3 regions of the Brevibacillus sp. SKDU10 genome follow, and region 2 is predicted to be linked to each of the others. Evidence: predicted binding sites of a transcription regulator. Region 2 holds the regulator's gene; each other region holds the start of a gene.
What was found. The regulator LexA, encoded in region 2, represses DNA repair genes until DNA is damaged. The targets are predictions, from matches to a motif close to CGAACATATGTTCG.
Positions count from the first base shown of each region.

Region 1: the regulator LexA is predicted to act here: its motif matches at 4,784-4,797, upstream of AYJ08_RS20860 (DNA gyrase/topoisomerase IV subunit B).
Region 3: the regulator LexA is predicted to act here: its motif matches at 6,984-6,997, upstream of recA (recombinase RecA).

Region 1 covers NZ_LSSO01000204.1:28,939-40,124, forward strand. The annotation lists gene AYJ08_RS20825 (hypothetical protein) at 1-419, shown strand, start outside; gene AYJ08_RS20830 (ABC transporter ATP-binding protein) at 419-1,345, shown strand; gene AYJ08_RS20835 (ABC transporter permease) at 1,345-2,214, shown strand; gene AYJ08_RS20840 (hypothetical protein) at 2,281-2,472, shown strand; gene AYJ08_RS20845 (DUF1292 domain-containing protein) at 2,738-3,037, shown strand; gene AYJ08_RS20850 (YflT domain-containing protein) at 3,114-3,503, opposite strand; gene AYJ08_RS20855 (YebC/PmpR family DNA-binding transcriptional regulator) at 3,684-4,430, shown strand; gene AYJ08_RS20860 (DNA gyrase/topoisomerase IV subunit B) at 4,842-6,809, shown strand; gene parC (DNA topoisomerase IV subunit A) at 6,811-9,282, shown strand; gene AYJ08_RS20870 (hypothetical protein) at 9,382-9,711, shown strand; gene AYJ08_RS20875 (hypothetical protein) at 9,911-10,114, shown strand; gene AYJ08_RS20885 (AAA family ATPase) at 10,385-11,186, shown strand, end outside.
Region 2 covers NZ_LSSO01000090.1:60,699-71,884, reverse strand. The annotation lists gene AYJ08_RS05705 (HelD family protein) at 1-303, opposite strand, end outside; gene AYJ08_RS05700 (fluoride efflux transporter FluC) at 381-743, opposite strand; gene crcB (fluoride efflux transporter CrcB) at 730-1,134, opposite strand; fluoride riboswitch at 1,195-1,254, opposite strand; gene AYJ08_RS05690 (DUF896 domain-containing protein) at 1,313-1,507, opposite strand; gene yneA (cell division suppressor protein YneA) at 1,586-1,963, opposite strand; gene lexA (transcriptional repressor LexA) at 2,124-2,744, shown strand; gene AYJ08_RS05675 (DUF456 domain-containing protein) at 3,131-3,619, opposite strand; gene AYJ08_RS05670 (hypothetical protein) at 3,971-4,384, shown strand; gene AYJ08_RS05665 (GNAT family N-acetyltransferase) at 4,517-5,029, opposite strand; gene AYJ08_RS05660 (aminoacyl-tRNA deacylase) at 5,106-5,570, opposite strand; gene AYJ08_RS05655 (DMT family transporter) at 5,649-6,530, opposite strand; gene AYJ08_RS05650 (zinc-dependent alcohol dehydrogenase family protein) at 6,931-7,941, shown strand; gene AYJ08_RS05645 (hypothetical protein) at 8,056-8,463, opposite strand; gene AYJ08_RS05640 (carbon-nitrogen hydrolase family protein) at 8,863-9,846, opposite strand; gene AYJ08_RS05635 (Nramp family divalent metal transporter) at 10,350-11,186, opposite strand, start outside.
Region 3 covers NZ_LSSO01000160.1:49,663-60,848, forward strand. The annotation lists gene AYJ08_RS13005 (2-oxoacid:acceptor oxidoreductase subunit alpha) at 1-1,287, opposite strand, end outside; gene spoVS (stage V sporulation protein SpoVS) at 1,865-2,125, opposite strand; gene AYJ08_RS13015 (TIGR00282 family metallophosphoesterase) at 2,242-3,036, opposite strand; gene rny (ribonuclease Y) at 3,185-4,735, opposite strand; gene AYJ08_RS13025 (RecX family transcriptional regulator) at 5,097-5,756, opposite strand; gene recA (recombinase RecA) at 5,838-6,896, opposite strand; gene AYJ08_RS13035 (DEAD/DEAH box helicase) at 7,071-8,660, opposite strand; gene AYJ08_RS13040 (competence/damage-inducible protein A) at 8,677-9,921, opposite strand; gene pgsA (CDP-diacylglycerol--glycerol-3-phosphate 3-phosphatidyltransferase) at 9,941-10,516, opposite strand; gene rimO (30S ribosomal protein S12 methylthiotransferase RimO) at 10,517-11,186, opposite strand, start outside.

The sequences.
Region 1 (11,186 bases), on a different contig from region 2:
TTCAACAACCAATTTTGTTAAAAGATGCACAAACCAGTCACATCACGTATCCATATGGAACACTAGAGGTTCAGGTTCTTAGTATGGAAGGCAAAGTAAACAGAGATGATCACGATGCGGTTACTATGTTTAATGGAAAAGTAACGTACGGATTGCAAGTACCAGCCAATGTGGAAATCACAAGAGTGACGGCCCCTCTAGACAATTTGGCTTATCGCTTTGTGAAGAAAGCAGTGTATCATGCAGCTTCTCGTGAGTGGAAAATCCTTGACAGTAATAGCGCATTCGAGTTAAAAGACAATCCGAAAGACTATATCAATTCGGAAGGTTTTGTTTTGATCAGATTTATTTATGAAGGAGATTCACCTGTCTCCATTCCACAGCCTGTCTTCCAGTTGGAAGGAAAGGAGAAACAATAATGATACAGACGCAGAATCTCTCCAAACGATATGGGAAGTTTGAAGCCCTAAAGAATGTGAACCTGTCCATTCAAAAGGGAAGCGTTTATGGGTTTATTGGGCCAAATGGTGCGGGCAAGAGTACAACGATGATGATTCTAGCTACCCTCCTACCAGCTACCAGTGGAAAAGCTTATGTTGGCGGATATGATGTAGAGAAGGAGCCTAGGGAGGTTAAACAGCTCCTAGGCTACATGCCTGACTTTTTTGGTGTTTATGATAATTTAAAAGCAACCGAGTACCTTGACTTTTATGCAAGGGCATATAATATTCCAGCCCGAAACCGTTCTAATTTGATTGCTGACCTGCTGGATTTAGTTAATCTCAGTAATAAAGCTGATGCTTATGTGGATCATTTGTCACGAGGAATGAAACAGCGTCTCGGATTAGCCCGTTGCTTGGTTCATAGTCCAGAAATTCTTATTTTGGATGAGCCAGCTTCAGGGTTGGACCCACGAGCACGTATCGAAATGCGAGAAATCTTAAAGAAATTACAAGGAATGGGCAAAACAATCCTGATTAGCTCACATATCCTGCCTGAGCTAGCAGAGCTTTGCGACGAGATCGGCGTCATTGAAAAAGGCCAGCTTATTGCAAATGGAGCGGTTAACGAGGTAAGCACGGAGACACGCGGCATCTCTATTATGCAGGTAAAGACATTGGGGAACGTGGAGCTTGCAGAACAAATCCTTCAAGCCTCTCCTTTTGTGAGACGCTTAGATAACAAAAACAGTCATTTTCGGTTTCATTTTACAGGTACACAAGAAGAGAAGGTTATTTTACTACAGCAGTTAATACAGGCAAACATCCCTGTAACACACTTCGCAGACTCACAGGAAAACCTAGAAGATGTGTTCTTAGCTATTACGGAAGGGGTGGGCAACTGATGGGTCATTTTTTTGGCAATCCGCTTATTTCGAAAGAATTGCGTGAGAGATTTCGTTCGAAAAGATCGATCTGGATTCTGTTTAGCTATCTAATGGTCTTTGGTGCTGTTCTGCTGGGATATTTAACTATAATGGAGAAAACGTCCACGTTTTTTTTAGGAGAGGGAGATGATCTATTTTTTGCTATGTCAGCTCTGCATTATGCCCTGATTTGTTTTATTGCGCCGGCATTAGCAGCAGGGACAATCAGCGGTGAAAGGGAAAGGCAAACGCTTAATATCCTATTAACCACTCAATTATCGCCACGACGGATTATTTTGAGCAAGCTGGTTACATCATTGTCCTTTATGTTTCTCTTAATTATGGCTTCTCTGCCTCTATACAGTTTTGTATTCTTATACGGTGGAGTATCACCATCCCAAATTTTTAGTATCATTCTCTTCTTTGCCATCAATATCCTGTTTTTTGGTTCGTTAGGAATCTTTTGTTCAACTTGGGTTAAACGAACTGGGGTTAGTACGATTATTGCATATGGTATTGCCTTTTTCTTTGTGGTAGGTACAGGATTTCTCTTGTACTTCTTGGCAGCGATTATGCATTACTGGTATCCCGACATGAATGGGATAGAAAACTTTTTCCTAATAAAGTGGCTTACCTATATTAATCCATGTATTGTCGGTTCACGTATTCTTGGCATGACCAAGTTTTCTTCCGTGTTAGGCAACGATGATTTTTATTGGGGATATTTCGCTATCTTTTATCTAGTGCTCAGCATAGGTTTATTATGCTGGTCTGCTTACTTGTTAAAGCCAGTGCGCCGTCCTTGGTCTCGAAAGCAAGAGGACATGAGTGAGGGCACTGGTGAATAGCCTAGCTTGGTGGATTCATGCTATACTACCCAAAGAATGGCTGAGAGAATGCAGGGGGTTATAACCATGGGACAGCAAAATAATCAACAAGATGTACAAGTGTTAGACTATGAAGAGATGCTGCAATTCGTAGAAAGAAAACTTGCTGAAGGCGGCATGAAAGTAGGACGTCAAGAAATTATTACCATTTTGGAAGCTGAGGAAGCCTTTTTGATTGAAAAGGGAGTCATTGAAGAGATCCCTTACGAGGCTGATTAGTTTATCTCGAAATCTCGAAACAGTAGATAAATGAAGGAGACCGTCTTCTTAGAAGGAGACGGTCTTTATGTTTTAGAACTTCTCATAGACTTTTCCTAAAAAGCAGGGTATGCTAAGAAAGGTGCAGGGGAATACTGGATATGGATGGGACTAGCTAATTAAGCTAATCTACCCTGTTATGTAATCCCATACCAAGCACATGAGTTGCTGTCTGAATGGACGACGATACATAACCTAAGCGAACAAAAGCAGGAGGCATATACACATGGAAAATGAAAAAGATTTGGCTTTAGGTGATATCATCACACTAGATGATGAAAATGGCGAAGAAATGGGCGATTTTGAAGTAATCGCGATGTTTGAATTAAATAACAAACAATTTGTTGCACTTACAGAAGCAACCGAGGAAGACGAGATTGATGAAGAAGGCGAAATCGATATTTATGTATTTGGTATTGAAGATGGAGAACTAGTACCATTGCTAGAAGAAGAGGAAGAGGCTGCTCATGCGAAATTGCATGAAACAATGGAAGGCATCGAGCTGATTGACCGTACGCACGAGTAAAAAAGATATGTAAAAAATGTGATAAATCAAACCCGGAGCTGCCTTTACTCCGGGTTTCTTGTTGCTTGTCAGCACCCTATTGATTATATTGAGTATTCATTTCAATAATATTATCTTTTAAATCATGCACAGCCAAAATGCAGGTTTTATCTGTCTCTTCCAGTTCTCTGACTAGGGCAGAGGCTTCGTCTTTGGTTAGTCCAATATGTTCGAGCTTTGAACGCAATTCCTTCCCACCGTTATCAAAAAAGTTAGCTTTGCTGTCGATATGGCCCTTTGCTTTTTCAAAATGTGTACTGTATTTGTAAAAATTGTCGCGTTGATTCGAATGATTCTTATCAGGATTCCATTTCAACACATAAATGTCATCTTTAGCATATCCAGATGAATTAAGTGCCTCAATGTCAGCAACCAGATGCTCGTCATACTTATGCAGCTTTATAAACGGTTTCGTTGCACTTAGCACAGGCTCATCCTCCTCGCAAATAGGTATGGGTTCACTATCTAGCTTACCCCGTAATTATGTCTTTACCCTTGCCATCTTTGTGGCAATCAGACGAGCCAGCCTTGTATGAATCGCTACTTTTTGCTACAATAAATTATTATTTCATACCCAAGCAGACATTTCTGGTGAGGAGAGTTTCAGATGCCAAAGTTTAAGTTATTTGCAGGAAAAAAAGGTGCAGCCGATCAAAAGAAAAACAATCAATATGTTAAGTTAGCTCGTCAAATTTATGTAGAAGCTAAAAACGGCGGACCTGACCCCACTGCAAACCTGAAACTAAAAGCAATTATTGCCAATGCAAGAGCGATTAATATGCCCAATGACAATATTGAGCGTGCGATTAAAAAAGCTACGGACAGTGGTCAAGGTGATAATTACGAAGAAATCCGTTATGAAGGCTATGCTCCAGGCGGAGTAGCTGTGATCGTAGAATGCTTGTCTGATAATCGTAATCGTACAGCCGCTGATGTACGTGCTATTTTTGGCAAACGCGGTGGAAATATGGGGGAAACAGGATCTGTAAGCTTCATGTTTGACCGTAAAGGTGTAATTGTTATTGACCGCGAAGAATTTGAGGTTGATGAAGATACAATGCTGATGCAAGCCCTAGAAGCGGGTGCAGAGGATTTAATCGTGACAGAGGAAGAATTCGAAGTCATTACGCATCCTCACGAGTTAGAGCAAGTAAAACATGCATTGGAAACAGAGGGATATAAATTTACCAATGCTGAGATACAGTGGATCCCGCAAAACACTGTGAAAATCTCAGGTGAAGATGCTGAAAAAATCCTGAAGATGATGGAAGCATTTGAAGAAAATGACGACGTACAAAATGTGTATGCGAATTACGACATTGATAAAGAAGAGCTGGAACGTATTCAAGGCTAAATCTTTCAGCCATCTTGTCCAAACGGCAGGGTGGCTGAATTTATCTACAAGAAACGAACGAATGTTCCTGTTGTTTTTAGGAAGTAGCCTGTTAAGTAAAAGTCTTACCTTTTATAAGAGTTAGGTTGCAAAAAAATACATATAAAAAAGCAGGAAGAACGTTACCTTTGTTAGAAAGGGATAAAGATGGTTATTTTTTTAGAAGAATAGGGAAAAGCAATAGGAAAGGTGAACTTTTCTTTGTATGTACGTTTGTTGCGGTGGAACAACAAGTAAAATACATGTATAGTAGCAACTATGTAAGAGCTTTCATGTAAAAGAGTTTTTTCTTTTTATGAAATGAGATAAAATAGCGATTAGGTGTTCGCTTGAAGGAACGTTGATTGCAAGTGTGTAAGAGGGGAGAACAGAATGGCTGATAATCGAGCACTATCATATACCGAAGACGATATTCAGGTCCTGGAAGGCTTGATCGCCGTACGTAAAAGGCCTGGTATGTACATAGGCTCCACTGGATCACGCGGTTTGCACCACCTAGTGTGGGAGATCGTGGATAATGCTAAGGATGAAGCTTTGGCTGGCGTGAACGATCGTATTATTGTCACTCTTTATCCAGATGGTAGCGTTAGCGTGGAGGATCACGGTCGCGGTATTCCAACAGGTATGCATAAATCTGGGCGACCAGTGCCAGAGGTTATTTTTACCACACTTCACGCAGGTGGTAAATTTGGCGGAGGCGGGTATAAAAAAAGCGGTGGCTTGCATGGAGTTGGCTCCAGTGTCGTCGTTGCCTTGTCTCGCTGGCTGGAAGTAGAAATTCACCGAGAAGGAAACATTTATAAGCAACGCTTTGAATATGTAGTAGATAAGAATGGACAGGAGTTTGTGGGTAAAGCTGTCACGGGTCTTGAGATTGTAGGAAAATCCAAACGTACGGGGACAACCGTAACGTTCCAACCAGACCCTGAGGTATTTACTGCTACTAAATTTGATTACGAGACCTTGCGTGATCGCTTCCGTGAAACGGCTTTTCTGTTGAAAGGCTTGCGCATGGTGTTAATTGATAAACGTACGCCAGAGGTACGTAAAGAAGAATTCTATTATGAAGATGGCATTAAATCGTATGTAGAGTATTTAAACGAGGGTAAAAATGGTCTCCATTCTGTAGTTTATTTCGATGGAGAGAAGGATAATGTGTATGTAGAGCTGGCCTTCCAATACAATGATGGATATACGGAGACATTAGCTTCTTATGTGAATTCAATCCCGACAAATGATGGTGGTACACATGTCACAGGCTTTAAAAATGCCACCACCAGGATTTTTAATGATTTTGCCCGCAAGAAAGGGTATATCAAGGAAAAAGATCCTAATTTGACCGGGAACGATTTGCGTGAAGGCTTTTTAGGCGTGTTATCTCTGCAAATGTCTGATGTTCAGTTTGAATCGCAAACAAAGGACAAATTGGGCAATGAAGAAGCGCGCACCATTGTTGAACAGATTATCTCGGAAAAATTGGGCTTTTTCTTAGAAGAGAATCCTGAGATCGCTAAGCTATTAATTGATAAAGCATTAAAATCGATGCAAATTCGTGAAGAGCTTCGAAAACAGCGAGAAGCATTGCGCGGGGACAAAAAAGGGAAGGGTGCGAAGAAACGTAAATCCATTTCGGAAAAATTTGCACCCCCTCAATATAAAAATCCGAAGATTAACGAGTTATTCCTAGTCGAGGGTGATTCAGCAGGAGGATCGGCTAAGCAAGCTCGCAACTCGGAATATCAAGCGATCTTCGGTCTGAAAGGAAAGCCGTTGAATACGGAGAAGGCTAAGCTTTCCGAGGTTTTATCAAATGAAGAGTTCAGAACGATCTTAGAAGTGCTTGAAACAGATATCGGCGAAGAATTTTCTATTGAGAATTGTGCGTTCGATAAGATTATCATCATGTCTGACGCAGACGTGGATGGTTCGCATATCCAGGCGCTCCTGTTAACCTTCTTCTTCCGTTATATGCAGCCGCTTATTGCTGCTAATAAGCTTTATATTGCTCAGCCGCCGCTTTATCAGGTATCTAAAGATGGTGGAAAGGGTAAGAAGGGTGCAGAATCCTATTACTGCTGGGATGATGAAGAATTGGAAATCGCTCTGAAAAAGTTAGGCAAAGGGGCAAAAATTACACGGTACAAGGGCTTAGGTGAGATGAATCCTGATCAATTATGGGAGACGACAATGGACCCTGAGAACCGGAAGCTGATTCAAGTGTCTCTTGCAGACAGGGCTCACTGTGAAAAATTAATTACGGTTTTAATGGGCGATAAAGTCCCTCCTCGCCGTGAATGGATCGAGACCCATGTCACTTTTGAAGTAGGAGAGGATGAGTAGCATGTTTTCTAATCGTTTAATTGAACAAAGCTTTGCAGAGATCATGGGAAAACGTTTTGGGGATTATGCTAATCTAGTTATCCTCTCACGTGCTATTCCAGATGCTCGCGATGGCTTAAAACCGGTACAACGCCGGATTTTATATTCGATGTACGAAGAGAATAACACCTTTGACAAGCCTTATCGGAAATCAGCAAAAACAGTTGGTTCCGTAATGGGTACGTACCATCCGCATGGGGATGCTTCCATTTATGAGACGATGGTACGGATGGCACAATGGTGGAAGATGCGCCATGTGTTAATTCAGGGTCAAGGTAACTTCGGCAGCCTCGATGCCGATCCTCCAGCTGCTATGCGATATACAGAGGCTCGCTTATCTGCGTTGGCTAATGAGTTATTGCGAGATATTGAAAAGGATACCGTACCTTTTATCCCGAACTATGATAATTCCACAGTTCAACCTGCTGTTTTACCAGCACGGTTCCCGAATTTGCTGGTAAATGGAGCGTCTGGTATCGCTGTAGGCTTTGCTACCGACATCCCTACACATAATCTCGGGGAAGTCATTGACGCTACAATTGCCATGATGCGTAAACCGTCTATTACGACTGATGAGCTCATGGAGTTTGTGAAGGGTCCAGATTTCTCTAACAGAGGGATTGTTCAAGGGGTATCTGGCATTAAAAAGGCATTTGAAACAGGTAGAGGCCAGTTTATCATTCGTGGACGAGCTGATATCGAAGAGGCAAAAGGGAACAAGCATAAGCGCATTGTGATTAGTGAAATCCCATATGATGTGGTGAAATCAAAGCTAGTCGCTCAAATCGATGAGTTGGTTATGGAGCGTAAGATTGAAGGTGCATTAGCTGTTCGAGACGAGACCGGGCGTAAGGAAGCGGAGCTCAAAAAAGTCCGTGTTGTAATCGATCTGAAAAAAGAAGCTGATGCCCAAGCGATACTCCATTATTTATATAAAAATACGGATTTACAGATTTTCTACAACTACAATATGAATGCCATCCATGAGGGCACTATCAAGCAGATGGGACTCAAGCAGTTACTGGATGCCTACATTTCACATCAAAAAGAGATGGTGACTCGTCGCTCTCAATTTGATCTGGACCGCAAAGAAAATCGAAAGCATATTGTTGAGGGCTTGATTCATGCTAAGTCCATTCTCAGACAGATCGTGGATACGATTATGGATTCTGAGGACCGTGCGGATGCCAAAGGGAATATAATTGCTAAGTTTGGTTTTACTGAGCTGCAAGCAGACGCTATTTTAAGTATTCAGCTTGCTTCTTTAACACGAATTGATATTGTGAAGCTTGAGAAAGAGCTACAGGTGCTTGCCAAGGAAATAGAGGAGCTTAAGGCTATTCTAGGTAGTGAGAAAAAGCTAATTTCGGTTCTGGTTGCTGAGCTAAGTGAAATCAAGAAAAAATATAGTGAGCCGCGTATGACTGAAATTCAGGGCGAAATTGAGGAAATTAAACTCGATTTATCCATGCAAATTCAGGTAGAGGACTGTATTGTGACGTTAACACATGAAGGCTATGTGAAGCGAGTTAGCCCACGTTCCTTTAAATCAATGGGTGGTTCGATTGAAACCTGCGGGGTAAAGGAAGGGGATAAGGTAAGGACCTTCTGTGAAACAAATACATCCCATACAGCACTATTCTTTACACAGGATGGCAAATATTTTGCTATGCTGGTAAATGATATTCCGGACGCGAAATGGAAGGATATCGGGACAGCAGTTGTAAATGTGCTTTCTCTTGAAAAGGGCCAAAGAATCGTTGCTGTACATATTGTCGATAGCTTTGACAAGCCATTATATGTCTGTCATTCAACCAAGAGCGGCTTACTTAAAAAGACAGCGCTAAAAGAGTATGAAACCAATCGATCAGGTGCGGTCGTTGCTATTAAATTAAAGAACAGTGAAGATGAAGTGAATCATGTTCATTTGATTGATGACGAGGGAGCATTTGTTGGTGTAACACAGGATGGAATGGTAATCCGCTTTTTGCAAACGGAGGTATCTCCGACAGGCCGAGCTTCCAGTGGTGTCAAAGCAATTAATTTGGCAAAAGACGACCAATTAATTGACCTGCTGGTTACGGATATAGAAGATAATCGAGTATTGCGAGCGTTAACTACAGAAGGAGTAGTGAAACGTACGTCCATTGCTCATATTCCTCTACAGGGTCGAGCTGGGAAAGGCTTACTTCTGATCCGTAAAAGAAAAACGAATCCGCATCAGATCAAAGCGATTTTGCTGGAGGAGCCTCATTCTCCTAAATGGATTGTGGTGACAAAGCGTGGAGAGTTGATAACGGTAGAAGCCGATCAAGTGCCAATAACGGAGCAAGGTGGAATTGGACGAGTAGTAGTTGATGAGACTTTTAACCAGGTTTTGTTAGAAGCCACGATTCCATCCCATGATGATAAAGAATCGGAAACCGATTTATAACTTCGAATCAACAATAACAACGAGAATTTTTCATCCAACTAAGAGTAAGCACCAAGAGAAATCCTTATACAGGGACATCATTGAAGGGATGACGGAGAAATGTTAAAACCATTTGAGCGGTTTACAAGTGAATTGAACTGGCAACAGTTATCATTGTTGCTTGATACAGTCATGTATTTTGAAGATGCTTTAAAATATCTATCCATTCCGAGTCAGTCAGGGGAATCCATTTCTGTACCTTTGCATCCTGAAACATTGCGGTTAATCCTGGAGGAATTTGAGGAAGAGCAGGCGTTTGAGAAAAAAAGTGTAACGTTTGATTTTACCTGGACGAATGAAGAAGAGAGTCAAGGTCTTCTGTACGTTGCTTTGCCATCAGGAAAAGAATTAACGCAACGAACCAATATAAAGGATTTTTCCATGGTATAAAACAGAGAGAGATAGGAAGCCAAGAAAGAGCCGTTGTCCAAACACGTGGACAGCGGCTTTTATCTTTTCCATGAGTGAAATGGCTTATTTCCGGGGGAATGAAGAATGGAACTCATTTCTTTAGATACCAGAGCAAAGATAAGGACAGACTCGTAATGCTTTTTTTAAAGCTGGACAAACTAAGGATGAGGTGATTATCGTGGAAAAAAATTTGAATGTAAACGGAAAAGAGTATCGATTTGCTACGACCTACGATGGAGATTCTCAATATAACGTACAGGTGTGTAGCGGAGAAAAAATCGTCAGCTCATTTAAGATATACGCTGAATCTGAACAGGACGTATTCCCGGCAGCGCTCGCCCATATGGAGTCTGATATCGAAATGGGTAATTTGCAACTATAATACGTAATGCGACATTTCGAGTAGGGACAGACAAGCAGGAGCTAAATAGCGATTGCTTGTTGCTTGCAGAGCAAGTTATGTCTTGTATAGCAACAAGACCCGGAATGAAGGATGAGCCGGGTTTTTTTGCTGTGAGGAAGGAAGCCATTTTTAAAATAGATGGAAGTAAAATCCATAGATATAATGAGCCGATCGGGTTATCCCCTTTCTTTTTAGTTAAAAAAGTGATACAACAAGGAAAGGGAGCAGATAACGGAGGACAAAATAACAATGAATAGAAGAGAAGAGCAAACATTACTAGATAAAATCAAAGAATGGCAAAAGCCAAATGAAAATTCGTTGCATGTAACAGAAGTAGAGGCTATTGTGGCCTTGCAATATATAGAAGAAAAACGCGAGCAACTCCTACATATTCTTACCCAGGATTCTGACGAACAGATAGAGCAAAAACAGATGGTCGGAGTAGAACAGGCCGAGCTTGATCAAGCTGAAGCAACAGTCCTTACTATCCTTGCACAGATACGTTGGAGGAAGACCCAGCAAATTTCGCTGGTGGAGGAATGGTTAAAAAAAGCGAGAAAATTGGACCCAGATAATCAGCAAGCCGCTTCTTTGCAAGCAGAAATGTATCTGCATTCTTTATTGCAATCCTTAAAAGAAACAGCTCAATTTCCTGCTATGCGTGAAACTGACAATGCAGCTACGCGCAAGAAAGTAACAGCTCAATTCGTTTCACAGATTCAAGAGCGTCTTGACGATTTGGTTAATTGGGAGGATATGCTACAGGCAGGTACACAAGCCGCTCAGCTTTCGGCTAATGCCCTCCTTCAGCAAAAATATAAGTCTCTGCGTGAGGGTACCTTGGAGCTAGAGGAAGGATTAATCTTGTTACATAAGGAGGCACAGAAGTATGCCGACTCGGTACAAGGATTATTTTACTCTTCCGAATTGTTGGCTCGACTTCAGCAAGCTAATAAAAATTTGCAGGAGATTGAGCAATCTATTCGCGAACAACTAACTCCTGGACAAGCAGAAGCAGACGTACAGGATCAAATTCCGGCAATAGAACAAA
Region 2 (11,186 bases):
CCAATCTACTACAACACTATCCATTGTGTCGCGTTCTACAATCCCACGCTTTCCAATATATACGGAATCCATTTCATAGGTTTCGTCTTTCATGAAATCTACTCGACCAAAGTAAGGCTTTTTCACAGAGCTTTCCAGATGAAAGAGATCCCTAGCTTTCGAGGAATTGACTACTTGTTTGACATAATCGTCCGTTGCCTCTCGCAAATCCTCTCGCAGCTGTCCAATCTCCTTTTCAATCGTATGTACTGTTTTATCCAGCCGATCTTGTTCTTCCTTATATGCAGGATGATGAATGGTCACATGACTAACCTCCTTTTCATCAAACGAATATTTATCTTATCAAAATGAAAAAGCAATTCCAAGGATAATCTTAAAAATCACAAATGTACCCCGAGCAGCATCCCTAGTGCTGCAGATAAAATCCCCACAGAATAACTAATAAGCAAGTATATGAATCCTATCTGGTAACGTTTTGTTGTAACTAATGAATAGCTCTCCCACTTACATGTAGAAAAGGTCGTAAAAGCCCCCATAAAACCTGTGCCTGCCGTTACGATAAAAAATGGAGCTAAGGAAGAGCTTGTTAGTACCCCTAATAAAAAACAACCCAAAATATTAATACAGCAGGTCGCTAAAGGGAACATTCCTTTATAACGCTGATTGATCAGAGAACTGATTCCGTAACGAGCCATGGCCCCAAGACAGCCGCCCAATGCTGCTCCTATACTATTCAACAGCATCAGTATCGCTCCCTCTCTGTGCTAATTGGGTACCTATCCAAGAACCCAGCCATACCATCAATAAACCACCCCATAGACTGGCCAGCACATAGCAAATGGCAAGTCCATATTGATGCTGATGCCAAAGGGTAAGTGTCTCTACACTAAAAGTCGAAAAGGTCGTGAAAGAACCAATAAACCCTGTTCCTACTCCTAAGGTAAACCAAGCAGGCAGTTGATTTCGGGTTAAGAGATATTGATTGAGAACTCCCAATCCGATACAGCCTATCAAGTTAATTACTAGCGTACCTAAAGGAAATGACAGCTCCCACCAGCCCGATGTCCATGCTCCTACTAAATATCGAGATACAGCCCCCATCATTCCTGATAGTCCAACAATTAAAAAAGACATGCATTCTCTCCTTTATCCATTATTTTTCACATATATACAAATAAACTCCTACCAGCAATATTACTGGTAGGAGTCATTAGCCTATTGGCGCTTAGGGCGAACTCCATCGCCTCTTATTTACTTGTAAAAACCTGTTTCACAGCACTATTACTACGGATCATTGGAAAAATCACATAGACTAGTGCTTATGCTTAGGTTCCTCATCCTCTACATAACGGATCGAATCTAAACTAGATTTCAAGGAAGCCTTCATAGCATCAATGTATTTTTGACGAAGAGCTTGTTGCTCCGCTTTTTCTTCTGGAGTTAAGCCAACACCCTTCGATTTCTTGGCTAATTCATTAATACGTTTTATTTCTGCATCAGTAACCAATGGTGATACCTCCTCAACTAACTTCTCTTTATTATAACACAAGACCAAAGGAGAGGAGATATAAATTATGGCTTTCGCTTATCGGTATACTGGAATAGCTAGATTATTTCCTGCATAAATCATGGGGCTATCTAACTGATTTTGTTTCATGATCTCATCCATTAGTTCTCTGGCTGATAGCCCAGATTCCTGTTGATAAGCTTGTGCAATACTCCACAGCGTATCACCTGGCTGAATTGTAATGACTAAAGCTGCCTGCTGTGTATGAGGAGCCGCAATAGCCACTTTCTCTTTTCCAAAAATCATGCTGCCTGCTGCAAAAGATACTATGATCAGCAATAACGTTACGATTGCTTGCCCTCGCGTTATCCCTTTTCTATGATGTACCAATGTGTTCTTACTCGTCATTGTTTTATCTTTATATAGATTCTGACAATTGCTAGATTGTACCATCATTATCATCACCCTCGCAAACGTTTGTTCTCATTTCGATAACATCATCATAATGCGAACAAACATTCCTGTCAAGCGAAAGAATCGAACTAATGTTTGTCGAACGCAAATTCTCATGGTATAATGTAGAAAATATCTGGATCGAGAGAATGAGGTGTTCGAAATGTCCAAACTCTCCAATCGCCAACAAGCGATCATTGATTTTATTCGTAAGGAAGTAAAAGATAAAGGTTATCCCCCGTCTGTTCGAGAAATCGGTGAAGCCGTAGGACTAGCTTCCAGTTCCACTGTTCACGGTCATCTCGCAAGACTTGAAAAGAAAGGCTTAATCCGCCGTGATCCTACTAAGCCACGTGCTATTGAATTATTGGACGAGACTCGTCTACAGGACGATTATGAAAGCTCCATCGTTCGAGTACCAGTGGTTGGTAAGGTAACGGCAGGTCAACCTATTACAGCTATTGAACAGGTGGAAGAATATTTCCCATTGCCAGAAAACATCGTTACGTCTGACAATGTGTTCATGTTGCGCGTTATGGGAGAGAGCATGATCGAAGCAGGCATTTTAGATGGCGATTATGTAATTGTCCGCCAACAAAATGTAGCGAATAACGGAGATATCGTGGTAGCCATGACCGAAGAGGATGAAGCAACTGTAAAACGTTTCTTTAAAGAGAAAACTCACTTCCGTCTACAACCGGAAAACTCACAGCTAGAACCAATCATTTTAGATAATGTGACGATTTTAGGTAAAGTAATTGGCGTTTACCGCCTTTTCCACTAGTGCATTGGATTTTTAACTTCTCACGTGCTTACACGTACAAACTCTTGGTGAAGATCATACTCGCCAAGAGTTTTTTACTACTCAAATTTATTGTTCGTAACGGTTTATTTTATGCTCCACTCTGCCTAGCTCCTTGATACCTTTCGTGTTTCTCCTATTATTGGCTTATATTTAGGTGTAAATTAGCTACATAGCCACTTAAAACAGGTTTCTTTTTTAGCAAGTCTTCAAGCAAGTCTTCAAACAAGCCTTCTCTAATCCTGATGTGTAAACACAAATAAACCGAGATTGCCGTTTTCCCTACAGTAAATGATAGAGAATTTGACAATCTCGGTTTTATGGAATGGATCACACTCAAAATCCAATGTAACGATCCACAATAAGTTTTACCAAGCAACAATAAAGAACCAGATAATCATGATGAGTTGGATAGAGATTTTCATGATGACACTGCTAAAGAAACCTATAAGACTTCCTATCGCTATCTTAAAAGCTCGTTCTGCCGGTTGTTTTTGCATCAGCATTTCAATTAATAATACAAATATAAATGGGAGAATAATCATACCAAATGGCGGAAACGTAAGTACACCAATAATAACACCTAATATTGACCCGATTGCTGATGCTTTTGAGCCACCATATTTTTTAACAAAGTACATATTAGTCAATAGGTCAGCACCAAATAACACCACACTCAAAATTCCCATTCCCCACCAGAAGGAAACCGGCAATCCTGCTCCAGGCTCTGCAATCGCGAATTGATATAGTAAAAAACCGCCCCATAACATGATCGTATCAGGTAACACTGGGAAGAAAATACCAGCAATACTTAGACCAAATAGAAGTATAACGATCAACCATAATAAAACATCCATGTTTAAACCCCCTCTTTGTTGCATCTGACCCGTTTTCTATATGTACGTTTCAGTGCTCTCCTACGTTTCATTTTTACTAGGAGTTTCCTTTTTCTTGTTCGCTAAACGTGTCTTTTCCTACATATACATGGTCCTGCTCTTTTTTATGATCTCGTTTTTAGCAAAGCTTGACCTATTTACCTGTAGCGCTCTTTACCGGCTCCCTTTTTCCACTTCATACAGGCAAAAGGACAGCAAGAAAAAGGTATAAGGACAACAGGTGAAATGTTACATTTAGAGAAATTAATACTATACACTAAATTGTCCCCGCTCCAAGCCTGTATATCCTATTTCGGAAAGGAAGGTTGCAAGATGCACAAAATCGTTTGTTCTTTATTGGCAGTACCAATTGTTTTCTTACTGTCCTCGACTAGCTATGCGGCTTTAGATAAGCATAGCACAACAAAAGTAACTAGTAGTAGTAATGCTTACAGCCAATATTCTATTCCATTTGCACTAACGGTAAAGGAATGGGATAGAGGTTATGGAGAAGCTGGTGTCACAGGCCCTTTTTTCCTCGCGAAAGGTGGCAGCGTAACGGTTACGTTTGATAAGAAAGTAGACTCATTGGGCTGGTATCTACTGAATGCAAATACCTACGGAGCTGAAAAAATCTATCCAAAAGGCTCTACTGTAACCGTCCCACGACATTCACATTGGATTGTTATTCTGCAAAACGCTAGTATAAAACCTGTTACTATTACAGGAAACGTGACGATTCACTAGTCTTTTTATCACGTTATCACGCAACACCTTCACTGATCAGTTATCAGCTCTTACAGCCTCTGCATCCCCTAAAACTTGGTGTAGGAGAATGAGGAGATCTAATAAAATAAGCACCATTTTTCAGGTGCTAGATTATCTCTCGTTCTCCTCATCTGTATGTATGCCGATCGTCGAGAATTTTTGAATAGGACCATTCCAATCCTCGCGCCTGAATTCTTGATAATTATGATTTGTGTATTCCGAAATTAATGTACGCCAAAATTTTTGTGCCGAGATATTTTGTTCGATTTGGGAGATTTCCCATTCTCCCTGAAATTGATGGAATAAGCGAAATGCTACTTTTCTACCGATTCCACGCTTTCGATATTTTCTCATGATAAAAAACTCTGCAATGGAGTAGTATTCTATCTCTTGGCTTCGTATCTTTCGCAGTAACACAAACCCAGCATATTTTTCATCCACTTTGACAAAAAAAGGTATTCGAGCTGATTCTGTCCAATAATGGTCCAGAAACAGATAATCATATAAACCATGCTCATTAACATCTGCATGATCGAATTCACTAAAATCATATTGATATAGCTCGATTAGATGCCTTAAAATCATCTTTTGCTGCAAAGATACCTTCACAAGCTCTATTTTCATTTCTATACTCCTTACTTCATATAGAATGAGCTGTCGTATGCTAAGAAATACCTTAATGATAGCTTTATCGCATCGCTTATTTTCTTACACGCATCAATTTTCCGCTATTTAATCTTACTAAATCTTCTACCTTTATTTTCACTAATGAATGAGGAGAGCCTCCTCCCGTATAAACATACTCTAATTCTGTTATTTTCGGATCAACCAAAAAAATTGCCTCAAATCCAAAAGAAGGGACCCCACCGGCCGGATAACCCGTTCTTGCTAATACTTCCTTTTCATCTGCCAAACGCGGTCTTTTTATATTGAGTCCCTTACTTACGCGTGATGTACTAGCTCGATCCTCTCCTTTTACAATGGCCACAATTAGTCGTCCATCTTCATCAAGCATACAAATATTTTTAACCAGCTCATCAATAGAAGCATTTACAGCTTTAGCCGCCTCTTCGACCGTATGGCAAGATTGATTCAGTATAAAGTGCTGGGCATCAGCAGCTTTTGCATGCAGGTACTCTTTTATTTGCAGCTCATAAGAATTCATTGATCCCCCTCCGTCTCAAAATATTTTCCCCATTTTAGCTGTACTCCACTAGTAAATCAAGAGTGCCGGTGATCTTTTTTACGTAATATTCGCTGTATTTTGTTGTTTTGGTTTTTTTAACGTATAAAGCATCCCAATAAATATTAATAAAATTCCTACTGTTTGAATCATATTTGGTCGAAATCCAATTATGATCACATCTAATAAAATAGCAACGGCTGGATCCAAAAATACCATTCCTGAAATTGTTCTGGTCGATAGCTTTCGTACACTATCGAAAAACAGAAGATACACAACACCAGTGTGGATAATGCCAGTAATGATTGCGTATGCCCAATTCTGCGGAGTCAGGTCTAAAAATACATGGTAATGGATAAAGGGAAGCAAGCATATAGCGCCAATAGCAGTTTGAATAAACGTTGTGGCATAAACACTTGCTTGTTGTATACTCTTCCCTAAAATCATCGTTACTGCATAAAAAAGAGCTGCTAGAATAGCGTACAAAAATCCTGTCATTTGAAACGAAGCATTTGAGAGATCACCATCTACTCCAATGATAAAAACCGTTCCTACAAAGCATACAGAGATAGCCAGAATTGAGAGTATGGTTAACTTTTCTCTGAAAAGAAAGCTACCGACAAGCAAGACAATCATCGGAGCAAGATGATAGAGAGAGATGGCGACTGTAATCGAAATCAGCTCAAAGGATTTAAACAAGAAAATCCAATTTAATAAATTTGCTATACCACAGAAGCTAACCCTCATTAGTTCTTTTTTGCTCCATTGCTCTTTGATATACGTTCCTGTAATAAACCAGATCGAACCAAGAAAAACTGTCGCACAAATACATCTAATAAAAACCAATTCTAAAGCAGAAAGACCCGTTAACACAGAAAAAAATCCTACTGATCCAAAAATCGTCATCGAGATGAACATTTGAATAAAAGCCCTTATATCCATAATTTTTACTCCATTCCATTTGTAGAGGTTATTACTCTAACTACTACAATTAAACTAAAAATAAAACGGGTTCATGGGACTGAAACCGCTCTTTTTACTGCTAAAAGAAAAATGAAACTGTCTTTTGTAGCTACAAAGAAAAACATGCAGGTAATTAGAATAAAGAAATCCTTTTAAGTTATATACTATTATTCATAATCTTGAAGACATTGCAAGCAAACTTCCGCTTTATAACAAAAAATTCTAAATAAATAGTAGAATTTCTGCTCCGTCTGCTGCATTGCTTAGCCAATAACTATAAGGATTTCAGCTTTGAACACGAAAGCTACAATCACTAGCATCATGACAAACCTATATTATAAAATAATCTAGAGATAAAAGATTAAGGAGACATACAACTTTGATAGCTACATGTATTAGATATTATGAATTTGGGAGCCCGCAGGAGGTTTTACAGGTTGAACAAAAACAAATGAAACCTCCTATGAATGGAGAAATTCTTGTTCGTATGATTGATCGTCCTATCAATCCATCTGACTTGCTTCCCATTAGAGGAGCATATTCTCATCGTATTTCATTGCCTACTATTCCTGGGTATGAAGGTGTCGGCATTGTAGAGGAAGTAGGACCTTCCGTTTCTCATGAGCTTCTTGGCAAACGTGTTCTGCCTTTGCGGGGAGAAGGGACCTGGCAGGATTATGTGACAGCACCAGCAGATTTAGCAATCACGATACCACCTTCCATGGAAGATTACATCGCTGCCCAGCTCTATATAAACCCTCTAACAGCCTGGATAACGTGTACAGAAGTATTGCAATTAAAGGAAGATGATATCCTTCTCGTCAACGCTTGCGGTTCTTCTATTGGACGTATCTTTTGCCAGTTATCTGCTATTCTTGGGTTTCGACTGATTGCTGTCACAAGGAATCATTTCTATACTGAAGAACTCCTTCAGTTAGGCGCCTTTGCTGTCATTAACACCTCTGACACCGCATTACATCAAACTGTTATGGAACTGACAAATGGCCGAGGAGCTACTGCTGCTATTGATTCTGTAGGGGGCACAGATGGTTCAGACCTAGCTTTTTGTGTTCGGCCAAAAGGTACATTGGTAACGATCGGACTTTTATCGGGAACACCTGTTCATTGGGGGGAAATATCGCGTAGAACACAGGTAAACATTAGATTATTTCATTTAAGGCATTGGAATCAGCAGGTATCTGTACAAACCTGGCAAGACACCTTCTCCCTTGTACTAGCATTAGTAATGGAACAAAAGTTGGGGCTCATGATGCCATATGCTCATTACGATCTTTTGGAGGTCCAAAAAGCAGTTCAGATGGCAGAATCCTCTAGGAATAGAGGAAAAATATTCCTGCGCAATAAAGTGAATCACCATATTTTCGCTTAAAAATAAATAGGTCCTTCTATTGAGGAAGGACCTATTTACCATTTCTGGCGACTTTTATTCGCCAGCTCATTTTCGAATAAGCATGATTTCTACAAATCGTATAACTTATTCGACTTATTTATAAATAGAAAATTTAGCCGTAAAGTTCATTTTCTTTGTGAAAGAAGAATTTACACCTGCTTGAAATTGAACAGAAATGTTTCCATCTTTTGTAGCTTTAAAGATACGGCCGTATCTTGCGTACGTATCATATGTACCTATGACCTTATTATCAGCATCATAGACTGTGTATGTGATCGGATAGCCTGAATTTGTTACGGTAACGCTAAGCTCTTCCCCTTTTTTCAGATAGAAGGATTCTTTTGGAGCAACTTCATAAGAGCTTAAAGAATAATATTTAAACACATCTTGATCTTGAACACTTGCCGCACTTGCTTTCGTTGCTTCTAAACCTGTGAAGCTTGCTCCTGTCAATCCTGCAACTCCTAATACACCAGCTAAAAGAATTTTTTTAAACATCATAATTCCTCCCTTAGATAATTGTTAAAAAGTAAAAACTATGAAAATTATTAAAATTGCTTCTAACCACTTTCTTCTAATTTGTTCACCTCCTGTAATCATTATAGTTACACTGAGAACTATTATCAAGAATTTTTTTCTTATTTTTACAAAAAAATTAAATTTATAGATAAACAAGAATTTGTTAACATTCGAAAAAGCCCTATTTACCGGGCTTTCTGCGTCATGCTATAAAAATAGTCTCACAAATAAAAATATGAAAAACCCTCACGCATAATGACATGAGGGTTCTATGAATATGGTCTCTATTCAAATGTAGGCCTAGTCTTTAAAAATATGACAAAAGTTATGGTTGATGTTCTACTTTTTTATTTGCTGCCTAATCTAGCCGATTTTTAGACGTTATCGCTCACTGCCTACCAATAAATTGATTTCCTCATAAGAAATCGTCTCGTTTTTTCTCTCTCCAAATTTTCTCACAACAGGAGTAGGATTTTGATTAAAATTCATGCTTAAGCTTTGGTTGGAGTAGTGTCCTGCGGGATCGATATAATATTTAAAATCAATGATTTTTTCGATATCGATCTCTGCATAAGCAATTCCTTCTGTTTCTGCCGGTACCATTTCACTAATCGGCTCTCCATCAGGTCCATAAATGCAAGTATGCCCACTCTTAAATGTGTTGAAATACTCTCTTTGTTCTGGTGTTAAACAAATCATATCTTTCATCTCTTCAGAATAAATGGATGAAGTCATTATGACAAAGGTTTGGGTGGAGATCGCATAATATCTACTGGAGATTTCATCATCAAAGTATCCAGGCCAAGAAGCAACGTGAACTTGTTCGTTTTGTGAATTCATAGCAAGAAGATCTAATGGCACTTGATGCTCCCAGCACATAAGACCACCCAGGTTTCCGATTTCTGTTTCAAATACAGGCATTAAGCTTCCACTTCCATCACCCCAGATCAATCTTTCCGCAACCGATGCTCTCATCTTTCTATGCTTTCCGATTAAATCTCCGTTCGGATTAAACCATAATTGTGCTAGATATAAGGAACCCCCATCCTTTTCACTGCAAGAAATGCATACATACGTTTGATTTCTTCTAGCCGCTTCACTTAGCTTTTGAATGGCTAAGCTGGGGATTTCAACTGCATTTTTATATAGCTCGTGATAGAATTTTCTTGTATATTCTGGGTGTCCAATAAACGCAAACCAAGGGTATCCTGGAAGAAATGCTTCTGGAAATGCGACTAGCTTTGCACCATTAGACGCAGCTTCATCAATTAATTTGCAAGATTTCTCAACCGTTGCATCTAAATCCAGATATACGGGCGCTGCTTGAACTGCTGCTGCACAAAATTTCGGATATTTCTTCATCATAATTCCTCCTCTTGTTTTTGTTTATTTCCTTCTCAAATAGGTTTGAATCGTTCTTGCAACAGAAATGCTATCATTTACTAAATTTGGTGTAACCATCCACTCAATGGTTATTTTATCCATCCACCACCAATGAGGCTATTTTAATCCAAGGGGCCTTCTATACACGATATACCTTGGAATTTTTTGGGCGTGCACCTCTCCCGGCACACGTTGCGGCGCTGCATGACGGTGGTCGAACCGTATTTGCAATAACATATCTTTCTAATCCGATTCCAATAGAAAAAGGCACCTGTTGAGGTACCTTTCCGCTTTTTTCAACCATCCCATGAATTGATGCTTTATATTCACAGCATAGTCACATTTATGATTGAGTTTTGCATTTGCAAAAATGTGTGTAAAAGAAAAAGAGACCTCCCAAATGAAGATCTCTCACATTGAATGTCATTTTTATATAGATACAGATAGCAAAGCTTTTCAAATTGAACCTATCGCTATTTTCCTTGTCAGCCCAAGTCGTGACCAGTAATGATAATATATCCGACCAAAAATACATTTAATGCTAAAATAACCCCAGTGGACAGCCAAGCTAGCCATTTGACCCAAGTGCGATTTACAAACTCGCCCATTTTCCTTTTATCGCTTGTAAATAATACGAGTGGAATAACTGCAAATGGAAGCTGGAGGCTAAGTACCACCTGACTCCATAAAAGCAAATCTCCTGTTCCTCTCGAGCCAGCTATCCAAGTTACAATAAACGCTGGAACGACAGCAATTAAACGTGTAATAATACGGCGAAGCCAAGGTGAAATACGTAATTGGATAAAGCCTTCCATGACAATTTGTCCTGTTAGGGTTCCAGTTATTGTTGAATTTTGACCGGAAGCGAGCAATGCAACGGCAAATAATGTACTTGCAATACCAACACCTACAGTCGGACTCAAAAGCTCATAGGCGCCTTCAATTTCAGATACATCCAAGCCAGTTCCGTGAAAAGCTGCTGCTCCGAGAATGAGAATAGCGGAATTAATCAAGAAAGCAACAGAAAGGGAAACGGTTGAATCAAGCACTGAAAACTTAAGTGCCTCCTTGCGCCCTTCCCGGTTACGTTTATATTGTCGGGTTTGAACAATGGACGAATGCAAATACAAATTATGTGGCATCACGGTTGCTCCTAAAATTCCAAGGGAAACAAACAGCATTTCTGGATTTGTAACAATTTCAACCTTAGGAATATAACCGGATAATAACGCTGATACCTCTGGCTTTGAGATGATCAATTCAAAAGCAAATACACCAAAGATCGTTGTCATTAGCACGATAATGATTGATTCAATAATTCT
Region 3 (11,186 bases), on a different contig from region 2:
GTGGTGAAGACCATACTTTTGTCCTGGAATGACGCGTGGAGATACACCATCCTCTGTTACTTGATAACGCTGGAACATCGCTCCAGCTTCTGTTTCTGGAAGCTCCTGACCCGCAAGCAGCTTTCCTCGACGAATTTCAACACGTTTATAATCAAGCGGTTCAACAGTTTGCTTCCCAAGTGACAATGCCAAATCCGTAATCAAAATAACAGGGACTTGATATTCTTCCGCAATATTAAAAGCCTCTACTGCATCATAGAAGCACTCTTCGACCGATGTAGGCGCCATTACTACCTTAGGAATTTCACCATGTGTACCATTGATCATGGCATTAACATCTGATTGCTCTTGTTTTGTAGGTAAACCTGTAGAAGGGCCGCCACGTTGCGTATCTACAATCACGACAGGCATCTCGGTCATTCCTGCTAAACCGATTGCCTCCATCATCAGAGACAGCCCTGGACCGGCTGATGCTGTCAAGGCACGCACACCACCGTAGCTAGCTCCAATTGCCATCGTAATAGCGGCAATCTCATCCTCTGTTTGTATAACTGTACCGCCAAATTTCGGTAGTTTTTTAATAAGATATTCCATGATCTCAGACGCTGGTGTGATTGGGTATGCTGGCATAAAGCGGACTCCAGCCGTCAAACAGCCTAGAGCTATCGCATCATTGCCGATCATGAAAAGACGTTTATTTCCATCTGCCGGTTCTAGTTGGAACTCTGGAAGTTGTCCACCTGTTAATTCATTTACAAATTGTGCTCCACGAGTAATCGCTTGCATGTTTAATTCGACTACTTTTTCACCTTTACGCAAGAACATGTCCTCTACAATGTTTCGGTATCCCTCAACTGGAATACCCAAAATTGCGCTGGTTGCCCCAATGGATACCATGTTCTTCATTAAGGAAGTACCCAATTCATCAGCAATTTGAGTTAGTGGAACAGCTAATAGGCGGACAGACTGTATTCCTTCTGGCAACACTGGGTTGAATTTAGCATCTGCTATAATGACTCCGCCTTCACGTAACTCTGGAGCATTTACATCAATGGTTTCCTGATCAAACGCTACCAACATATCTAGGACATCCGAAATGGCCTGAACAGGCTTCGTGCTTACACGAATCTTGTTATTGGTGTGTCCTCCTTTAATACGCGAGGAGAAATGACGGTAACCATACAGATAATAACCCATGCGGTTCATGGCAATAGAGAAGATTTCACCTGTACTTTCAATACCTTCCCCTTGTTGTCCTCCAACTTTCCAAGAAAGTTGACTAATCATGAAATTCCACCCCTTCAGCGACTGTGAGAAAATCTACAATCATCATTCAATCCGAACTGCACACATCTGTTCAATCAGTATTTGTCTATGTAATATAGTAGACAAATTGTGAAGAATTTGTGTATAAGCAAGACCAATTTTAGACCTAGCTTATTCAAATTGCAAGTGCTTTTACTAAAGATGGTTGCATTGTGTTAATAAATGTACTCAGTATATTAATGATCTTCTGAAGTAATTGTAACATGTTCCCATAAAGTCGCAACTATTTTTACTAAAAATTTAGAAGGTTTTGTCCTTCTGTTGAAGTTGATTCATTAGCTATTCTTTATATCTTCGTTGATTTTCGTGCTGAAAGCAAGTCATGATTATTTATTTGTTTTTTTGACTGCTTGTCCAGCTTTTTTACGATGTATTTTTGAAATCATTATATGTAAAAACGATAAGAAAGCCAAGCCAATCGACTGAGAGGCTTGGCATCTAACTCTCTATGCTTTAGCAGGCTTGTTTGCTATTCGGCAAATAAAAAACCTGTTTATTCCAAGAGGACAAACAGGTGAATAGGTAGTTTAGTTCTCTATCATCTGGGTTCTACAATTAATTTTATGGCTGTACGTTCTTCTCCATCAATTATTATGTCTGTAAAGGCTGGGATACAAATCAAATCGACACCACTAGGCGCTACGAACCCACGTGCGATAGCTACTGCCTTCACAGCTTGATTGAGCGCCCCCGCTCCAATGGCTTGAATCTCAGCGGCCCCGCGCTCACGGAGTACGCCTGCAAGAGCACCAGCAACAGAGTTGGGGTTAGACTTTGCTGAAACTTTTAATACGTCCATCCTTTGTACCTCCCGTCAGATAGAAATAACTCTTATCTCTAGAATGATATTCGCATAACCCCTAAAAATTCCTGCCTTTTACGATTAATATTCGCAAAATTCGAATCTACCTTGTATTATTCCATAAAAGGACAAGCGGCGTCAATTCGAATTCGATCTATCTTTTTCGTTTTTCCCGTGGAATTATCGAGGGTAAAGAGAACACCGTTTAATTGTGTCGGCCCTTCTGCCACTTCAAATCTAACAGGTAATTGAGTTAAGAATTTCTTTATAACTACGCTCCGCTCCATACCCAGAATCCCATCTGTTGGACCGCACATTCCTGCATCGGTAATATAGCCGGTCCCATTTGGTAAGATTCGTTCGTCTCCTGTTTGTACATGTGTATGTGTTCCAACCATGGCACTAATTTTCCCATCCAGATACCAGCCTAGTGCCTGTTTTTCTGAAGTAGCCTCAGCATGCACATCTACAAAAATAAATTTGGTGCGTTTTCTTGCTTCTTCTACTAGCCGCTCTGCCGTTTCAAATGGACACATCAATGGTGGTAAAAATGTTCTTCCTTGCACGTTAATGATGGCTACCTCTCCCACATGTGTTTGGACATAGGTAAGACCTCTGCCTGGGGTCCCCTCCGGAAAGTTCGCTGGGCGAACAATACGTGAATCCTCATCTATAAAATCAAAAACTTCTCGGTTATCCCACGTATGATTCCCCATCGTAATCGCCTGAACACCCACCTGAAAAAGTTCATTAGCAATTTTTCGTGTAATTCCACGGCCATGTGCCGAATTTTCACCATTAACTACAATCAGATCAGGTGCATATTTTCGTTTCAGACGTGGTACATACTCTTTTACAATTTCTCTTCCGGGAGACCCTACAATATCTCCAATGAACAATAATTTCATTCTAATCACCTCTACTATTCATTCATTCTAAAAATGGGCGATGACCAATCCACTGCCCCCAGCAGGACTTGGTTGTACGTATAGAGATGAGAATGTAGATACATTTCTATCCGTCAAAAAAATAAAGTGGCATCTCGCCACTTTATTTTTACTTCGCGTATTCAACAGCGCGGGTTTCCCGAATCACCGTTACGCGTATATGTCCTGGATAATCCAGCTCATTTTCAATACGTTTCGTAATTTCTCGAGCTAGCCTCATTGACTCAGCATCATCAATTTTTTCTGGCTGTACCATCACGCGTACTTCTCGGCCTGCTTGGATTGCATATGATTTTTCTACGCCATCGAAGGACTCAGAGATTTCCTCGAGTTTCTCCAAGCGTTTAATATATGTTTCCAAGGTTTCACGGCGAGCACCCGGACGTGCAGCAGAAAGGGCGTCAGCTGCAGCTACTAACATCGCAATGACAGAAGTAGGTTCTGTATCACCATGGTGAGAAGCAATACTGTTGATAACAACAGGGTGTTCATTGTACTTCTTCGCTAGTTCCACACCAATCTCTACGTGAGAGCCTTCTACCTCATGATCAATTGCTTTACCGATATCATGCAGCAAACCTGATCTTTTTGCCAGTTTCACGTCTTCTTTTAATTCCGCAGCCATTAGACCGGCAAGATGAGCTACTTCCATTGAGTGTTTCAAGACATTTTGTCCGTAACTTGTACGGTAGCGCAAACGTCCTAAAATCTTTATTAAATCAGGATGCAATCCGTGTACATCTGTCTCAAATGTTGCTTGTTCCCCGTACTCACGAATACGTTCATCTACTTCACGTCTTGATTTCTCTACCATTTCCTCAATACGAGCTGGGTGAATACGTCCGTCTGCCACCAGCTTATCGAGGGCCGTTTTAGCAATTTCACGTCGAATCGGGTCAAAGCCTGAAAGAATAACTGCCTCAGGAGTATCATCAATAATAAGATCAATACCAGTTAGTGTCTCTAGTGCTCGAATGTTACGACCTTCTCGACCGATAATTCGACCTTTCATTTCATCATTGGGAAGAGTAACAACTGAAACGGTCGTCTCTGCCACATGATCAGCCGCGCAGCGTTGGATTGCTGTTGTGATAATCTCACGAGCTTTTTTATCAGCGTCCTCTTTTGCTTGCGTTTCAATATCCTTGATCATAATTGCCATGTCATGGCGCACTTCGTTTTCTACGTTTGTTAGAATAATTGTCTTTGCTTCATCTTGAGTTAGTCCTGAAATGCGTTCGAGTTCAGCAACTTGATCTTTATATAATTGCTCAACCTTGGCTTGCAACTCAGTAATTGATTTTTCACGGTCGCTTTGTTCTACTTCTTTACGTTCCAATTGGTCCAGCTTTCGGTCAAGAGACTCCTCTTTCTGAAGGATACGTCTCTCTTGACGCTGAATTTCGTTACGACGCTCTTTGATTTCGTGATCAGCATCTGTACGCAGCTTAAACACTTCGTCTTTGGCTTCTAAGACTTTTTCCTTTTTCACTGCCTCCGCATCGCGTTTCGCTTCTTCGACGATTTGCTTCGCCGCTTCTTCTGCGCTTGAAATTTTGGCTTCTGCAATGGATTTACGTAAGAAGTATCCGACCCCAAAACCAATTGCTAGTGCTACCAACAATAGCAAAACTAACAATAGTGGGTTAGATAGATCCATACGTGTTCTCTTACACCTCCTTTGTCTATGACTTTTACATTTCTCATACAAATCATTTTTTTCTTGGTGATTCCTATCATCTTCGTATCTCGTACATAAAATGAAAAACAAGTAAGAGCGAAGAAGGAAACATTTGGCATCCATAGCCTAAAAAACAAGACCGATGCGACTCGGTCGACTGCAATCATGATAGACATAGGCCTCATGGATGTTCAGTTATGGATTGCTAATCGCAAAAAGTTATCAAACACCAAGTAATACAAACCTATTTTATTATTTGCGAACAAGCCTTGTCAAGGAGTAGACCTTGTGGGGAGTAGGATTGCTTCGCTAGGGAAGGATTATACAGTATGCGCCCTCACTACTCGTCATCTTCCTCCATCCAGTTTTTTGTTCTCCATTCATTTCTTAGCTGTTGAACAATGGAATGTGAAAATCCTTTCCGTAATAAAAATTGTAAGAGCTTTTGCTCTGTTTTTTGATCAATGGGAGCTGTTATTCTTGCTACTTTTCCTCGTAACAAACCACGCGCTGCATCTAGCTCCTGTTCATATTCTATTCTTCCCAATACTTTCTCTATCAAACTCGAGGCAATTCCCTTCTGCTTCAATTCCATCTTAAGCATATAGGCTCCCCGAGGTTTCAAACGCAATCTCTCTTCTACCCATTTTTTAGCAAATAGCTCATCGTTTATATATCCTTCTCGCGTACACTTCTCTACTATTCGCTCCGCCAGTTCTAGTGAAAACTCTTTCCCTATTAAATATCTTTCTACTTCTCTAGAACTCCGTGGACGATAGCTAAGATAATTAATAGCAGCCAAATAGGCTTTATTCTCATGATCCGCTCGTAAAACCTCTGCGAAAAAATTACTATCTATCTCTGTCCCCTTCATCAAATGGTACTTAATAAAGACTTCCTCATGCACTTCAAATGCAAATTCATAGTCCAAATCAATTAAATACACTTGTTTTCTTTTCAAATCCCTATGAACGGCCGTGATTACCCCTGAGGTTTTCATGTTTCCTCCCACTCTAATCGAGACTGCTTTGTCTTCACATAAAAAGCCTGCCGCACAGAATACGACAGGCTTACATCTCTTCTACTCTAAATCAAAAGTTGGCTCTTCATCCTGCTCTGGATCGAGAACCGCTTCTCCCTCTGGGATGGAATTAGGATTCAAGCTGTAATATTCTCGAATTTTTTGGTCAATCTGAGCTGCAATAGCTGGGTTCTCTTTCAAGAATTGTTTTGCATTTTCACGGCCTTGACCTAAACGTTCCTCATTAAATGCATACCAAGCGCCGCTTTTAGCAACAATGTCCAGCTCAGCTCCAATATCCAGAATACTTCCTTCTTTAGAAATACCTTCTCCATACATAATATCGACTTCGGCTACTTTGAACGGAGGAGCTACTTTATTTTTTACAACTTTAATTTTAGTCTTTGTACCTACTACATCATTGCCTTGTTTAATTCCCTCTGCTTTACGCACATCAAGACGTACACTAGCATAGAATTTCAAAGCACGTCCACCAGGAGTAGTTTCTGGGTTTCCAAACATAACGCCCACTTTTTCACGCAACTGGTTAATAAAGATCGCAATTGTTTTGGATTTATTGATAGCTCCAGAAAGCTTACGTAAAGCTTGAGACATCAAACGAGCTTGTAGACCAACGTGAGAGTCACCCATTTCTCCTTCAATCTCAGCTTTTGGAACCAAAGCCGCTACGGAGTCTACTACGATAATATCTACAGCGCCAGAGCGTACGAGAGCTTCCGCAATTTCTAAAGCTTGTTCTCCTGTGTCTGGTTGGGATAAAAGTAATTCTTCTATGTTAACACCCAATTTAGCAGCATAAACAGGGTCTAGAGCATGCTCTGCATCAATAAAGGCTGCTTGTCCACCTTGCTTCTGTACTTCTGCAATGGCATGAAGCGCAACTGTTGTTTTACCAGAGGATTCTGGCCCGTAAATCTCAATAATACGACCACGTGGGAAACCGCCGACACCAAGTGCGATATCAAGAGCTAAGGCTCCTGTTGAAACAGTAGAAACCTGTGAATGTGCCATTTCTCCCATCTTCATGATGGAGCCTTTCCCGAACTGTTTTTCTATTTGTCTTAAAGCACTCTCTAGCGCAGCGCGACGATCTGACAATAGTGACACTCCCTTTCTCGTTCCACTCAACTTTTTCTTATGTATGTATCATACATCGAGACAGAGGGGTTTGCCAAGTATTTTTTGCGAACAAATATTCGTATAGGAATTATATAGAAAAAAGAAGGCATTTTCACTTAACCTCCATGTGAAAAAACCTTCTGTACAGCCTAATTATGATTTACGTGTCCGCGGTTTAGCAGGCTCTAGATTAATACGTTTACCATTGATGCGCGTCTGTCTTAACGCCTCATAAACAAACGGAGCAACATCTTCTGGAACTTCTACAAAAGTGAAGTTTTCAAAAATATCAATTCGCCCTACTGATTTGCCCGGAATGCCCACCGATTCGGAGATCTCCCGTACAAGATCCTGAGGCTTCATGTTCACATTTCGTCCTACATTTAAGAAGAAACGAACCATTCCTCTTGCTGCGCCCGTCTCACCAAAATTGTACCCTTCTTCTTCATCATTTCCACTTGGATCAGTATGAAACGCGAGATGTAGAGCAGCGGCTGCAACTTTAGCTGGGTCATGCTCCTGCATTAGCTCATTCACGATTTCTTGATACATACCATTCGCAGACTCGCTTTCAATCAGCGAACGTAGCTGTTCACGTAATTGAGTACGTTTGCGCTCCGCAATCTCCTCCAAGGTAGGCACGGTGCGAGTAACCAAAGATGCTTTCGTCTGTTTTTGAATCACCATTAACTGACGCATCTCTCGAGGAGTGACTAGCGTCATAGCTACCCCTTTACGCCCAGCACGTCCAGTACGGCCGATCCGATGCACGTAGCTTTCTGGGTCCTGTGGAATATCGTAATTAATAACATGTGAGACGTTGCCTACATCAATCCCACGGGCTGCTACATCTGTAGCAATCAAAAACTCAATCGTCCCTTCCCGGAAGGCCTTCATTACTTTGTCGCGCTGTGCTTGAGATAGGTCGCCATGCAAGCCATCTGCCAAATAGCCTCGTGCTTGTAAGGCCTCACTCAATTCGTCTACCCCGCGCTTCGTTCTACAGAAAATGATGCCAAGCTCTACATCCTGGCTATCGAGAATGCGGCATAAGCTCTCCCGTTTATTACGTTCGAAAACTTTATAATACACTTGTTCAATAGAAGGTGCTGTAACTTCTTCACGGCTGACAGCCACAGTCTCGGGATTTTTCATATAGCGATGAGCTAAACGCTTGATTTCAGGAGGCATGGTTGCTGAGAAAAGCAAGGTTTGACGCTCAGCTTTCATGTGGCTAAGAATGGTCTCGATATCTTCAATAAAGCCCATGTCCAGCATTTCATCTGCTTCATCGAGAACAAGCATTTTCACATTTTCCAAATGGAGTGTCTTGCGGCGCAAATGGTCCAAAACACGCCCAGGTGTACCAATCACCACATGCACGCCTTGTCGAAGCGCACGAATCTGATGGCTAATTGATTGTCCACCATAGATTGGGAGTGTGCGAATTTTTTTGTATTTGCATATTCTCACTAATTCTCCCGCCACCTGTATAGCGAGCTCGCGAGTCGGAGTCAAAACAATCGCCTGTATACGGTTGTTAGTAGGGTTTAAGACCTCAGCCAACGGGATACCAAATGCAGCCGTTTTCCCTGTACCTGTTTGAGCCTGTCCGATCAGGTCGCCACCCTCTAGTATTTTAGGAATGCAAGCCGCCTGAATTGGTGATGGTTCTTCAAAGCCCATATCATGAATAGCTTGCAACACATTTTTATGTAAAGCTAAATCTGAAAAAATCGTCATGATAGTCACCTTTCTTTTAGTCATTACAGTGAAGCTGCTGAAGCGCATAATAGAGAGCATTCTTGGCAACACGCCCAATTATCGCTCTGCGCTGTCCCGCAACTTGCACCTTTTTTACCAAAGTAGGCTGCTTCTCACTGGCGATTCCGATATAGACCAGTCCCACAGGTTTTCCCTCGGAAGACTCAGGCCCTGCTACACCGGTAACAGAAACGCCATAGGTTGTGCCCATCTTTTGGCGAATATTCTCAGCTAAAAGCCGAGCTGTTGTTTCACTGACAGCCCCTTCTGTCTCTAAGACTTCAAGAGGCACATCCAGCCATTGATGCTTGATTTCATTGGAATAGCAAACAATTCCTCCTCGATATACCTGCGACGCGCCGGGAACCGAGGTAAGCAGTTGGGAAACAGTGCCCCCTGTACAGCTTTCAGCAAAAGAAATCGTCTGTTGTTTTACTAGTAGCTGCTCATAAAGTACCTGGTGCAACGGAGATTCCCCTACTGCATATATAAACTCACCTACACGATTGCGAATCTCCTCTTCAACAGGACGTAGCAACCTCTCTGCTTCCTCCACAGAGGTAGCGCGAGCCGTAATGCGCAACGTCACCTCAAACTCCTTGGCATATGGGGCAATTGTCGGATTGGATTGCTCCTCAATTAAGTCTATCAGCTTTGCCTCTAACAGAGATTCTCCGATACCAAAAAAGCGAAAGACACGAGAATGAAAGATTTGATGCTCATTTCCTAAAGAAGCCAAAAACGGCATCACATAATTTTCCACCATCGGATACATTTCGCTTGGGGGACCAGGCAACAAGACATATGTAACGCCCTCTTGGGTAATCCCCATTCCTGGTGCCATTCCGTGATCATTATCAAAGACCGCCGATCCCTCAATTACAAGGGCTTGCTTACGATTATTGTCAGTCATGTCAATACCGCGTCTCTCAAAAAAATCACGAATGTTCGCCATTGCTTTTTCATCCGTGATTAGCTTGTGGCCAAGATGGTCGGCCACTACGTCTTTGGTCAAATCATCCTGCGTAGGGCCCAACCCCCCGGTAAAAATGATGAGATCGGAACGCGATTTCGCACGTTCTATCACTTGTAGCATTCGTTCATAATTATCGCCAACTGTTATGTGATAATAAACATTGATTCCTACTTCTGCTAGCTTTTGCGATAAAAACTGCGCGTTTGTATTAGCAATTTGTCCAAGTAATAACTCAGTTCCAACCGCGATTATTTCCGCTTTCATCACTCTTCATCCCAATCTTTTACGAATATTGAATGACATTGCGATTCTTAGAAAAATAGTCATACCCGGACCAAAGGGTAATCAGGACCATTGCCCAAATCGCGATTTTGTCAAAAGGTATGCCGACAAACTCAAACGGGAAATTATTCATCATTAAGACAGCAATCGCTACGATTTGAACCCAGGTCTTAATTTTTCCCCACGCGCTTGCGGCAATAACTTTTCCTTCCGCCGCTGCAATCATTCGTAGACCTGTCACTGCAAATTCCCGACTAATAATCACTATAACGACCCACGCTTCGATTCGTTGCATCTCAACAAGAGAAATAAGCGAAGCCGATACCAACAATTTGTCCGCCAGTGGATCTAAAAATTTGCCCAAATTCGTAACAATCTTCCGCTTACGGGCAATGTACCCATCTAGACCATCTGTGCTGGCTGCCAAGATGAATACCAAAGCCGCTATCAGCTCATTGTACGTCATAGTTAGAGTCCCGATGGTAAACGTGCCAAATTTGTATTCTACTAGTAGAAAAAACATGACGACAGGGACCAGAAAAATTCTGGCAAGCGTGATGCGGTTGGCAAGATTCAACTAAATAACCTCCCCAGCTAGATCATAATCGTATGAGTGGGTAATTCTCACCTTTACAATCTTACCTAGTTCTCCTTGATAATTTGAAATAAAGACTTCCCCATCGATTTCTGGAGCATCGTATTGGGTACGGCCTACGTAAATGTTGTTTCTACCTTCGTATCTCTCTACTAGGACATCCAATACCTTACCCACGTATTGACCATTCTTCTCGTTAGCAATCTCACGTTGAATTTCCATCAATATATTAGCGCGTTTTTCTTTGACATCCTCATCAATCTGATCAGGCAGGCGTGTCGCAGGAGTATCGTCTTCATTCGAATACGTAAACACACCTAGACGATCAAACTTAATGTCTTTCACAAAATCACAGAGCTTCAAGAAATCCTCTTCTGTTTCCCCTGGGAACCCAACAATTAAAGAGGTTCTCAAAGCTACATCCGGTACTTCAGCGCGGATTTTAGCAACAAGCTTACGAATATCGGTTTGACGTCCCGGACGGCGCATTCGTTTCAGAATGGCGTCCTCTGAGTGTTGCAAAGGCATATCAATATACTTACAAACTTTCGGGTTTTTAGCAAACGTTTCAATTAACTCATCTGTAAAGAACCCTGGGTATGCATAGTGTAGTCGAACCCACTCAATGCCGTCTACTTCAGACAGTCTGTTC